2 regions of the Bacillus swezeyi genome follow, and region 2 is predicted to be linked to the other one. Evidence: predicted binding sites of a transcription regulator. Region 2 holds the regulator's gene; the other holds the start of a gene.
The links. The regulator LexA, encoded in region 2, represses DNA repair genes until DNA is damaged. The targets are predictions, from matches to a motif close to CGAACATATGTTCG.
Positions count from the first base shown of each region.

Region 1 (6,103 bases), 660 kb from region 2:
AGAATCGGCTTGTGATTCAAATACCTGTAATTGATGACGGCATATGTTTGTTCAATCTGCCATTCCGTTGCCCGCGGCTTTCCGCCAACCGGCTTAAACAGATCATCGAGAAATAGAACCTCAATTTGCTTCATCCTGTTCAGTTTTTCCTCAAGCAAAGCAAAATCCTGTTTTAAATCATTGAATCCCTCGACAAAAGGAAAATACAGTACCGGCACAAATAGCCTCCTCATCAGATCATTGGCTGCCGCCGTAAGCAAATGGGTTTTGCCCGACCCAGGCCGCCCTAAGAGCGCAATGCTGTTTCTGCGGCATTTCTGAATGTCCGGATAAACTTGTCCATATTCAAGTGCGCATTCATAGGCGTCTTTTACAGACTGATGCTTGCCAGCGGTCTTAAAATTTTCAAAGCTCAAGTTTTTAAATGCCTCGGTGATTTCGCTCGACTTTAAAAGCTTTTGCGCTCTGCGCCGCTCCCTGCAGGCGCATGCCACCCATACTTCTATATTTCCGCGCTGTTCGATATACCCGAGCTCGTCTTTACACTTAGGACATTCATACCGTTTTTCGGCGGATTCGTCCGCTTTGTCCGCCTGTGATAAACGCCTTCTGTTTCTCAGTTCTTTCATAACCTCGTCGATTGTTCGTTTGGCCATTGTTTCCCCTCCTTGACTCTTTCCTGGTTTCCAGCTCTGCCAGACGGTCCAGCATGTATTTTTCACAGTAGCTGAAGACCTTGATCGTTTCTTGTTTGCTTCTTCGCCGGCCTTCATACTCTAGGAAGCATTGTTCAAGCCATTTGATTGTTTGCGAAAGTGACACTCCGCGGGCGACAATCCGGGCGATGGCTTGATAGTCCCTTGGCGAAGGATGGACAAGCCTGTCTTCCTGCAGAGACCTGAGTGCTGCAAAACGTTCTGCTATCGCCTCAATTTGATTATTTTTTGTTTTGATCTGTGTAATATCTTTATTAGCCTGGACAAGTTTGTCCTTACAATCAGATGCATTTGTCCGTTCTTTGACCTGTGAACGGACATATCCGGGCTTTGATTGATTGACGAATTTTTTCGAATGTCTGACAGACAGAACGAAGCCGTAAGGGGCTCTCGCCACAGCAATGTAGCCATTCCGCTCAAGCTGGGAGAGCCATCTCCTGACTGTTTTTTCATTCACGCCAAACACGTCCGCGAGTTCTGATGCTTTCAGAGGCTTATGTCCGAGGACGATCCCCCATGTCAGGCCATCCCGTTCTACTTCTTTCGTCGTTGAGCTAATACACCATAAAAACAGCCAGAGAGCACTGCCGATTTTTTCAAAATGGCCGGAAGTTAACAAACCTGAATAAATCGAGAACGGATAGCTGTTTTCAGACTGGGTGGGACTGGATGTGTTCATCATTCAACTCCCCCTCCTCCCTTTTTGCGGCAAGCGTTCAGCTTCACGTATCGTTCATATTGATCTTTGTTTTCAAATCGAAATACAGGCAATCCGTCTTTTGTAAAAGAGATGGAACCGCCCGCTTTGCCAAGCCTCCATTGATCGAACCGGTCATTGCTGTATGAAATATCAACCGTCTCCATGCTGTGTTCCCCTTCCTGTCCTGGTGATCCTGATGCTTTTCGCATCGTTTTTCGCTCTACTGCCTCCTTTGGATAGCCGTATGCCCGGATTTGTGTAATGATCGGATGTTCGAGGTTCATGATCTGCCTTCTTTCGTATGGATTTAATTAGATACATTTTGTATCAAAAATGACCTGAAAAAGATCGGGAAAAAGCTCGCGGTCTGGAACGGAATAGAGCGTTTCAAACTTCAGCATCGTTTCTCTGCCCGGATTTCGCGCTCCCTTTTCGATTTTGCGAACATACACCTCAGAAATCCCCAATCGTTCGGAAACCTGCTTTTGGGTCCATCCCTTCCTTGACCGCTCTTCAATTAAACGTTTTCGCAAATGCCCCACTCCTCCGCTTATGATACAATTGGTATCTGTATGACTATGATTATAAATGATACATTTCTTATCATCAACACTTTTTTGATACTTTTTTTATCATTTGTTTATTTCGATACATTTTGTATCTATAATAGATATTATAATGCCGAATGAGGAAGAGAGGTCATTCTATGTTGGGAGGCAGACTAAAAAGCCTGAGAGGAAAACGAACACAGGAAGATGTAGCAAAACAGATCGGCGTATCAAGAGCGCGCTATTCCCACTATGAAAACGGAAGAAGCGAGCCGGACTATGAAACCTTAAAAAAACTGGCTGATTATTATAAAGTGACAATAGACTATTTACTGACAGGTGCTGAAAAGGAAAAATCTCTTCAAGACATGCTTGATGATCCTGATCTTCAAATTGCCTATCGGGACATGCGGGAATTCTCCCCTGAAAGCAGACAGCAGGCGATTGAATTTATTCAATACTTAAAAGAAAAAGAGAAGAAGCGGAAACCCGGAGATTAAAAAACGGATAAAAAAGGAATTTTTCATTAAACATTCCCTGATGAGCGCCGATTTAATAATTAAGATGATGTAAAAAAGGGAAAGATTTGCTAAAGGTGCTGCTCATCGTATATATTATATATCAGTAGCCCCTTTGCCGGGCTTTTCTTTCCGCTAAAAACGGAACATTTGTTCGAAAGGGTGTCTCTATTGGAATTTTATTTATCTCACCTAGAAGAATACGTAAAAAATATGTATCTAAAGTTCGGTTTCACTGAGCCGCATCAAATCGATATGACTCGTATAGCGGCGAGTTTAAATATTTGGATTCATTATGAACATGTGAACAGCATGATGATCAAGCATGACGGCATGTACAGCATCATTCTCAACAGCAGCCTGTCAAGAAAAAAGCAATGGGAAGACTTCGCACACGAACTCTGCCATGTATTAAAGCACGCGGGAAATCAACTGAACATGAATCAAATGTTTAGGGAGCTTCAGGAATTTCAAGCCAATCAATTTATGTATCATTTTTGCGTACCGACTTTCATGCTTTTAAAATTGGATTTTCCCCAGCTGCGCTGTCATGCCGTAAAAATGATTGCTGATCTTTTTCATGTGACAGACGAGTTTGCCTCCAAACGAATCGAATTGTTTGAAAAGCGACAGATCGGAATGGAGTTCCATAAAGCATGGACGGACAGCCTCCAAATTGCAGCCGAAGACAGGGCTTTTGACTGCCATGATGAAGATGAACTCAGAGGCTATAAAAGAAAGTCACGACGCCCTTACTCCATTGCCAAAAGCGCTCAACAGCTTTTTGCCGCTGAAAGACAAGCAACATATTTGCTGAAAAAGTGACAGAAAAAACAGCCGGCTTAAAATGCCGGCTGCGCTCATCCATACGCTTTTTTCGCCCCTTCCCTGACTGCTTTCAGATAACGGTAAAACACCTCATTTTTGGAGTTTTCTCTTCCCTTTAAACCGAAACGGCCAAACATCGCCTTTCTTTGTGCTGTGCTGATTTCAAATTGTACGCTTAAACCCGTTTTGCACCGATTGTTGATGCTTGCCGGATTCGTTCCTGAAAGACAAGCGCCGGCCGACAGCAGCACCGCAGAAAAACCCTGCTTTCTAAGCGCCTCGGCAAAAACCTGGGCGCGCTTTCGGTCAGTGCCGCCGATCAGCGTCTGGCAAAGAGAGCGCTCCTCATAACCGTGAAAAGCCAATATGTATTGATGTCTCCCGGCCATTTGCATGGCAAGCGGATCATCAAAATGAGCACTTGTCACGTGAAGCCATTTATTGCCTGAGCTTTTCAGCCCCTCGAGCAGATAAACGGAACAATCCTCAGTTAAAGCCCGTACAATTTCGCTGATGCCAGGCTCAATTCCTCCTCCATGCGGAGCCATTACAAGGAGACCGCTCTCTAATTCCCGTGAAAACACCGTATAATCGATTCCTTCGGTTTCATGATCAACCAGCTCTGTAAAACTTGCATATCGATCAGTTAAAACGCGCTTCATGGCTTATTTTCTCTCTCCTGACTTCCTGTTTTTTTAGTAGTTTACCGGGAGTCTTAACAATTGTAAATTACAATTGGATCTTTTTTTGATATGATCAAATGTATACTGCACGATTAGGAATGAATGCTGAATGATGAAAAAAACACTTGGAAACATGATCGCAGTTACCTTAATCTTTCTTTTAATCCTCTTTGTCTTCGCACTCTTATTTGGCTCTTATTATTTCGGCGCTGCCGGCTTTTTCGCGATTTTCGGCGTGACATATGAATCACCGGCTTCACTGCTTTGGTATATCCTCTTAAGCTTTGTACTCGGTGTGGCCTTTGAGATTCCCGAAAAATTTCTCAGTTTGCTGATCAGACAAAAAGCCGTCACTTTTACAATCGAATGCTTCTTTACTTGGCTTTCGATTCACCTTGCAGATGAAATGATGGACAGCATTACCATCCCTCTGGATGTCGAAATCATCGCCTGCTTGTTTTTATTCGTGATCCAGCTGGCTTTTGAGGACAATAAAGAAAGGGGAAGAACGGAAGAATAAGCCAAGAGCGGAGGGAAATGTTAGGAAATGACTTACTTGGTTTTAATGGCAGGATTATTTCTGTTGATTTACTTAAAAGAACCATTCAATAAAAAGATATACTGCTATATATGGCTGTCTTTTTATTTAATGGTTTTGGCCCTTTATATTATCAATACTGCATTTGTACATTTGATATCAAACAACCTGCTTTTCATCTTGGCAGTGATTGCCGTAATGCCGCTGTTCATCAGCTGCCTGAAATCTTCAAATGAATTTTATTAAAGAGTTCAATACAAAAGGAGATGGGCAAAATGACTGAACAAGAAAAAGACATAAATGAATATCGAAAACATAGAAAACTGGAGGAACGATCCCATTCTTTTTTTGGAATGTGCACGATTTCCGAGTCTGCCTTGGTGTGTCTGAAATGGGACGGCAGCCTGATCATGAAAATAGTCCTTTGACACTATTTCTAAAAAAGGCCTTTAAAAAGGGCCTTTTTTTTCGTTACAATACTTTATGTTGACCGATCAGTATAAAAATAAAAGGGATGATATGATGACAGATAAAACAAGGAGCCGCGATAAAATCCTGCACACAGCTTCCCGGCTCTTCCGAAAACAAGGCTATCATGCTACAGGGCTGAAGCAAATCACGGACGAAAGCGGCGCGCCAAGAGGATCTATCTATTATTACTTTCCCAGCGGGAAAGAAGAGCTGGCTGCCGAAGCCATCAAATTAACCGGCGAACGGATCAAAACATACATCTCCTCAGCCCTCAGCCGGGATTCAGATCCTGTAAAGGCCTTTCAAACGTACATTCAGATGATGGCTGATGGGATTGAAGAATACATGATGGAAGAAAACGATGATATTCCGATTGTATCTGTCGCTGCAGAAACATGGTCTTTGAGTGAAGTGCTGCGAAAAACTTGTGATCAGGTGTATAGAGATTGGCAGCGTGTGTATCAGGAAAAGCTGATTCAATCTGGTTTTCCAAAAGAAAAAGCGGACAGTTTGAGCATCGCGATCCAGGCTATGATTGAAGGCGCATATGTACTCTCGGTTACGAAAAAAAACGGACGGCCGCTAAGCGCGGCTGCCGAACAAATTCCATATTTGCTAAAACCATAATCAAGGGTGGGAAATAAAATGGAACACACAAAAAAAGGCTCCATTATGATTATCGCAATCTTAATCGTCGGCAATTTCCTTGCTTTGATTAATGAAACGGTCATGAATGTGGCATTGCCGAAGATCATCGACGATTTCAGTATATCCGCTAATACAGCCCAGTGGCTGTCGACCGGATATATGCTCATGATTGGCATCGCTGTGCCGATTACCGCATTTTTAATGCAGCGTTTTACGACAAGACAGCTGTTTCTTTGTGCAATGTCTTTATTTACAGCAGGAACACTTTTGGCAGGAACAGCCCCTGTTTTCCCTCTCGTTCTCGCCGGCCGGATCATCCAGGGTTCCGGTACAGGCCTTATTTTGCCTTTGGTGATGAATGTCATTTTGACATTGGTTCCCCCTCAAAAGCGCGGAACGATAACAGGGATGCTGACCCTTGTCATTTTATTTGCCCCTGCGATCGGGCCGGTG
Region 1 covers NZ_CP133085.1:1,481,021-1,487,123, reverse strand. Annotated here, with positions in the region: gene RBH91_RS07185 (ATP-binding protein) at 1-656, opposite strand, end outside; gene RBH91_RS07180 (winged helix-turn-helix domain-containing protein) at 556-1,398, opposite strand; gene RBH91_RS07175 (hypothetical protein) at 1,395-1,700, opposite strand; gene RBH91_RS07170 (helix-turn-helix transcriptional regulator) at 1,728-1,949, opposite strand; gene xre (HTH-type transcriptional regulator Xre) at 2,123-2,464, shown strand; gene RBH91_RS07160 (ImmA/IrrE family metallo-endopeptidase) at 2,696-3,307, shown strand; gene RBH91_RS07155 (poly-gamma-glutamate hydrolase family protein) at 3,343-3,972, opposite strand; gene RBH91_RS07150 (regulatory YrvL family protein) at 4,103-4,513, shown strand; gene RBH91_RS07145 (hypothetical protein) at 4,541-4,777, shown strand; gene RBH91_RS07140 (hypothetical protein) at 4,807-4,959, shown strand; gene RBH91_RS07135 (TetR/AcrR family transcriptional regulator) at 5,054-5,629, shown strand; gene RBH91_RS07130 (MDR family MFS transporter) at 5,648-6,103, shown strand, end outside.
Region 1: a site for LexA is predicted at 2,626-2,639, ahead of RBH91_RS07160 (ImmA/IrrE family metallo-endopeptidase). Genes of this name have one in related genera too.

Region 2 (6,103 bases):
CATGCGTCGGACCGTCTTCTCCCACTGCGATGCTGTCATGTGTAAATACATATGTGACCGGAAGCCCCATTAAAGCGGCAAGACGAATCGCAGGTCTCAAATAGTCTGAAAAGACGAAGAATGTTCCGGCAAACACCCGGAGACCGCCATGAAGAGCCATTCCGTTTAAAGCTGCACCCATGGCAAATTCGCGGACGCCGAACCAGATGTTTCTGCCGGCATAGTCTTTTGCTGAAAAATCGCCGCCGTTTTTGATCGCCGTCTTATTGGAACCAGCCAGATCGGCAGAGCCGCCAAAGAAAAACGGCACTTGTTTCGCGATTCCGTTCAGCACTTCTCCGGAAGATGCGCGTGAAGCCAGGCTGCTTCCTTTCTCATAAACAGGAATTTCCTTTTCCCAGTCAGCAGGAAGCTCTCCTTTGATGCCCAATTCAAGTTGTTCTGCAAGCTCCGGGTGAGCTTTTTTGTATGCGGAGAACAGTTCATTCCATTCCTGTTCCTTGCGCTTGCCAGCCTCTTTCACCGTTTCGTTGAAGTGATCGTATACTTCAGAAGGAACATGGAAATCTTCTTCATATGTCCACTCATACGCTTCTTTTGTCAGCTCAGCCTCTTCTGCACCGAGAGGAGCGCCGTGAACGCCTGAAGTTCCCGCACGGTTTGGAGATCCGAAACCGATCGTTGTTTTCACTTCAATTAATGTCGGCTGGTTTTCATTCTGCTTCGCTTTTTCAAGCGCTGCTGTAATTTCAGTGATGTTATTCCCGTCTTCTACATAGAGCACTTCCCAGTTCATTGCTTCAAAGCGCTGCTTCACGTTTTCAGAGAAAGAGCGGTCTAAATCTCCGTCAAGGGAAATATCATTGGAATCATAAAGCACGATTAAACGGCCGAGGTTTAGGTGGCCTGCAAGTGAAGCCGCTTCCGATGAGATTCCTTCCATTAAATCCCCGTCACCGCAAATACTGTATGTATAATGGTCAACGACACGATATTCGCTGCGATTGTAAGTTTCTGCAAGATGGCGTTCTGCAAGCGCCATTCCGACAGCCATTCCGATTCCTTGACCGAGCGGGCCTGTCGTCGCATCAACGCCAGGAGTATGTCCGAATTCAGGATGACCTGGTGTTTTGCTGCCCCATTGGCGGAAATTCTTTAGATCTTCCATCGATACATCATACCCGCTTAAATGAAGCATGCTGTACAGCAGCATTGAACCATGTCCGGCAGATAACACAAATCGGTCTCTGTTAAACCAGCTTGGGTTTTCAGGGTTTACATTCATCATTTTTGTCCAAAGCGAATAAGCCATCGGAGCAGCCCCCATCGGCATGCCTGGGTGGCCGGATTTTGCCTTTTCAATGGCGTCTATGGATAGTGTCCGTATCGTTGCGACAGATTTTAATTCAATCGTTTTCATTTTTATCCCCTTCCTGTATGTACTCTACTTTCTTATCATAAATCTACCCATCAGTTTTCACAACCATTTCAGCTCAGAAAGCGTCTGAAAAATGGTGGTTGATCTCGTTATGCTCCTTTTATTTCAATATTATACACAAAAAGGGAATACGATATTGACGTATTCCCTAAAATTAATGAAGGCGGCGGTTTTTTTCCTTTTTGAGCTTTTCCGGCGTCACATCATTGCCTTCCGGATCTACGATTGTCACATTTTTCAGCGTGTTTTTCATAGATGCGCGGACACCATTCAAATATTCCTGGCGCAGCTTCTGCTGTTCTGCTTTTTCTTCCTCCGTCAAAGAGCCGGTTTTTGATTTTTTCGCAAGCTCATTGATTCTGGCTATTTTTTCTTTGGAAATCATAATATGCTCCTTTGATTTGTTTATCATTCATACTACTAAATTCGCTCTCGTTTGACAACAAATGAATCCGGCTGGCTGCTCTTATACTCCTGATAGCGGCGGTGTACGGTAGCTTTCGATATGCTGTAGCCAAAGCCCCTTAAAACGGCTGCAATCTCTGCAAACGTCAGCTTGTTTTCCCTGAGCCGAATGATTTCTGAAAGCGGGGCTTCAATCCGCTCCCTCCCGTTTCCTTCATGTTGGTTTTTTAGATTCCTTTCCGGGCGGTAGCCGTTTTCGACCGCTTTCTTCATCCCTCTTTTAATCTTAAGATTATGTATTTTCCGCTGGTATTCTTCCACGATGCCGACGATTTCCAAAACCATTGAGTCGGCCTCGGAAAGTTCCAGCTGTCCCCTGTGTGCGAGTGTATAAATTCGAACCCCTTCTTTATATAAGCAGTGAAGGAGGGCTATTTTGGCGTTTCCTCTTCCAAGCCTTGTATCATCCTGGATCAATACAGCATCCACTTCTGATCTTTTTATTTCATCAAGCAAATCGAATACACCGTCCCGGTCCATTTCATATCCGCTCGCCTGTTCGGAAATGACTTTTACAACGGTCATGCCGTGTTCGGCTGCAAGTGATGCAAGCTCCTCTTCCTGCCGTTTTAAGGAGGTTTCCTGCTGCTCCTTCGTCGTGCTCACCCTGGTGTATATAATCGCGTTCATGGAAATCCCCTCATCCTTCTTACTCTACTTCTGCAAGCTGATATCGGTCAGAATGCTGCTTTGTTACCGGCAGAATCAGAACATCGCCGGGTTTGATGACAGATGTCGGCAGATCGTTTTTGTCGGCAACCCACTCAATGAATTTTTGCTTGTCAGCGGACTTGCCGCCCTCGATGTGGTCGGCAATCTCCCATAAAGTATCTCCTTCTTGAACTTCTATTTTAACATATTGCTTGCTTTCCTCCATCTTTCCGGCAAAAGACAAAAACAGAACACAGAAGCTGATCACAGCAGTAAACAGACTGACGAAAATCAATGATTCCCTATTCAAATCTATCACCCCAAACAGAATATTTGTTCGCTTTTTGTGCTTTCAGTATACATACGAACAAATGTTTCTGTCAATTGTTTTTTTCGAACCTATGTTTGTACTTCGAGGAAAAACATGCTATAATCTACCTAAAATCGACGTTTTGAGGTGCAGATCATGACGAAGCTATCAAAAAGACAACTTGATATATTGCGTTTCATTAAAGAAGAAGTGAAGCGCAAAGGCTACCCGCCTTCCGTCAGGGAAATCGGCGAAGCGGTCGGCCTGGCATCAAGTTCTACCGTACACGGCCACTTGGCAAGACTTGAGACAAAGGGGCTGATCAGAAGAGACCCGACGAAGCCGAGAGCGATCGAAATCCTGGATACCGAAGAAGAGATTCACATTCCGAAAAACCAGGTTGTCAACGTTCCCGTCATTGGAAAGGTAACGGCCGGGATGCCGATTACTGCCGTCGAAAATATCGAGGAGTACTTTCCGCTCCCTGACCGCCTGGCTCCGCCGGATGAACATGTTTTCATGCTCGAGATTATGGGGGAAAGCATGATTGATGCAGGGATACTGGATAAAGATTATGTAATTGTAAAGCAGCAGAGTACCGCAATCAATGGAGATATCGTCGTGGCCATGACCGAAGATGACGAAGCGACAGTCAAGCGGTTTTTCAAAGAAGAGACCCATATCCGCCTCCAGCCGGAAAATCCGACGATGGAGCCCATTATCCTGCAGAATGTGATCATTCTCGGCAAGGTGATCGGCGTTTTCCGAACCGTTCATTAATCATGGGGCTTACTCAGAACCGCCGGGAAACCGGCGGCTTTTTTTGATCAAAGCTATGTTAACTAATAATGTTGATTTTAAATATATAGCAGGATTTTTATGAAAAACCCTGCTATAACTACAACATTTAACTAATTATGTTCAACTATTGTGATTTGTTCCTGTTTTTATATTCATAAATATCCTGAATATTAAGTAAGAAAATCCAGAAAACCCTAATATCCCTATTAAAATCATTAGAGGGAATTGGTCTGAGAATATCATCCCTAAAACAAACAACATAAAACAAACCAACGCTCCTATAAGGTGAAATATTATATTTTTTTTATCCAAAGTGGTACCATCTCTTTTCTCGCTTGTTATTTTATAATTCATACGTTCTCAAAGAATAATAAGTTTTATTAATCGGAATTAAACAACAATCTACAAGCATTTAGTAGTAGATGCATTATCATTTCGATGACTAACAATATCTAAGAATTGAAACCAACTCAAATAATGGTCAAGGTATTTTGTTGCCACACCATTAAATCGTTGTATCCAACCTTCTAAACGACTGTGGTAATTATTAACATTTTGGATGTGATAAAGACCCTTGACACGCTCCGTTCTATCCGATTTAAACCGATAATGTTCTAATCCTTTGCTTTTGGCATAGGCAGAAAAAACCCTCCAGCGCAAAGCGTGTTGTCAAAAGTTAATTTAGAGCCAATAGCCTTATCTAATTGAGATTTGACAATCCGGCCTTTTCCAAGCACCCCGGAATAAGCGGCTTTTTGGCAGTCTCTTGCGATTAAAACACAAACTTGTTCGTGGCTAATACCACGAAACTTAGATGAACCTCCACGCTTACGAGGTTTGCGTCCTTCTATGTTTCTTTTACCTTTTTCAGAGTAAAGGAAATATGTTTTATCCATCTCTACAATCCCTGAAAATGTATCAAAGTCCATTTGTTTAATAGCAGACAATACTTTGTGTCTCCAATAAAATAGAGTGACATAATGAACATTACCAATAAGGTCTGCTGATTTTCGAAGAGAATAACCTTCTAACATACATTTAATGAAGTCTAACCATCTATCTGGCTTATGAGTACGGTATAGCGTAGTAGACATTACATCAGTAAATGTCTTTTTGCAATTTTTACAAGGTATCGTTGGCGTTCAACTTCTTTTAGTCCCATTTTCACTTTATACTTACCGAAACGCACAACTTGCTTAGAAGAGCAACGTACACAATTATAGCCATTTTTATTTTTCCGTTCTGTTACTTCTTGAAAAACAGGTCCACTGTTTGAAAAGGATGATAGAGAATTGATAAAGAATTCTTTTAAGCGGTGTTGTTCTGCTGAATTTAACTTTTTAATTTCTTCAATCAGTTCTCTTAACGTCATTATAATCCCTCCAAACAGATGTCTTTTATCATAATATAGAATATTTGTTTGTTTTTATCAAAAAACAACATAGTTGATTAACATAGCATTGATCAAAAAAATCAGGTTCGAGACCATGCCCATTGTTTGGGTGGCGAACCTGAAAAAGAGGAATTCATAATATGCTTACACACTTATTATCTCTAACTTTACAGTTACTGTCAACAAAAAAGTTTCCTAAGGGAAAAAAAATTAAAGCAATACATTTTTTTTGCTTTCACTGAACAATAAACAAAATTTTTGTTCCATCGGCATATCCGCTCAGCCTGCTGCCGACCCAGGAGCCTGCCCCCCGGTTATCTGTTGAAGCGACATATCTCACTGATGCCCCCTTTCCTCCTTCCTCACACATCGCCATCGGCCATTCATCACGATCATATCCCGGTTTCGTCGGAATCCCTTTTAAAGACTCCTGGCGCCGCTTATCCGCTCCTTCTCTTTCGATTGTACAGACATCGGAATGACCGGCTTTAATGGCATCGCTGATATGCGCCCCTGTTTGAGGATAGCGTGATTTCGGGAAATACAAAACATCATCATATCTTGCAGCTCCTTTTGCATGCTGCGTTGACGATGCAGCACCTCCAGAAAGCCCTGGCAGCACAGCCGCAATAAGCAGTAATCGAATCGTCCATCTCTTCAACATAAAAAAACTCCCTTAACCTGGTTTTATCACCAGGTTAAGGGAGGATTGTTTACGCTTTTCGGTTTTTTTGTGTAAAAGACGTTTAGATTGTGTAAAAGATCGACATTTCATCTCAACATTTTTATTCGTCTATTAATCGGTATTTCTTTAATATGCTGTGCGTAATGGCTTTTGCATTTGAACCTATGCCATTTATGTTTGTGGCGAATACATAAGTTCTGCCGCCGTTTTTAATGACCCCTGTAAACCAGCCCAGCTTCATATCGGACAGCCTTGTGCCTGTTTTGCCGTAAAGTATGTAGCTGTCTGTTTCTTCTTGAATCATCATCCGCTTTACCGTTTTCATCACGGACTTGTTAAATGGAAGCGATTCTTCATAAA
Region 2 covers NZ_CP133085.1:2,144,687-2,150,789, reverse strand. Annotated here, with positions in the region: gene tkt (transketolase) at 1-1,420, opposite strand, end outside; gene RBH91_RS10805 (DUF896 domain-containing protein) at 1,593-1,823, opposite strand; gene RBH91_RS10800 (YneB family resolvase-like protein) at 1,859-2,533, opposite strand; gene yneA (cell division suppressor protein YneA) at 2,553-2,864, opposite strand; gene lexA (transcriptional repressor LexA) at 3,021-3,644, shown strand; partial or broken gene RBH91_RS10785 (IS1595 family transposase) at 4,009-5,037, opposite strand; gene RBH91_RS10780 (NucA/NucB deoxyribonuclease domain-containing protein) at 5,294-5,722, opposite strand; gene blaOXA (class D beta-lactamase) at 5,844-6,103, opposite strand, start outside.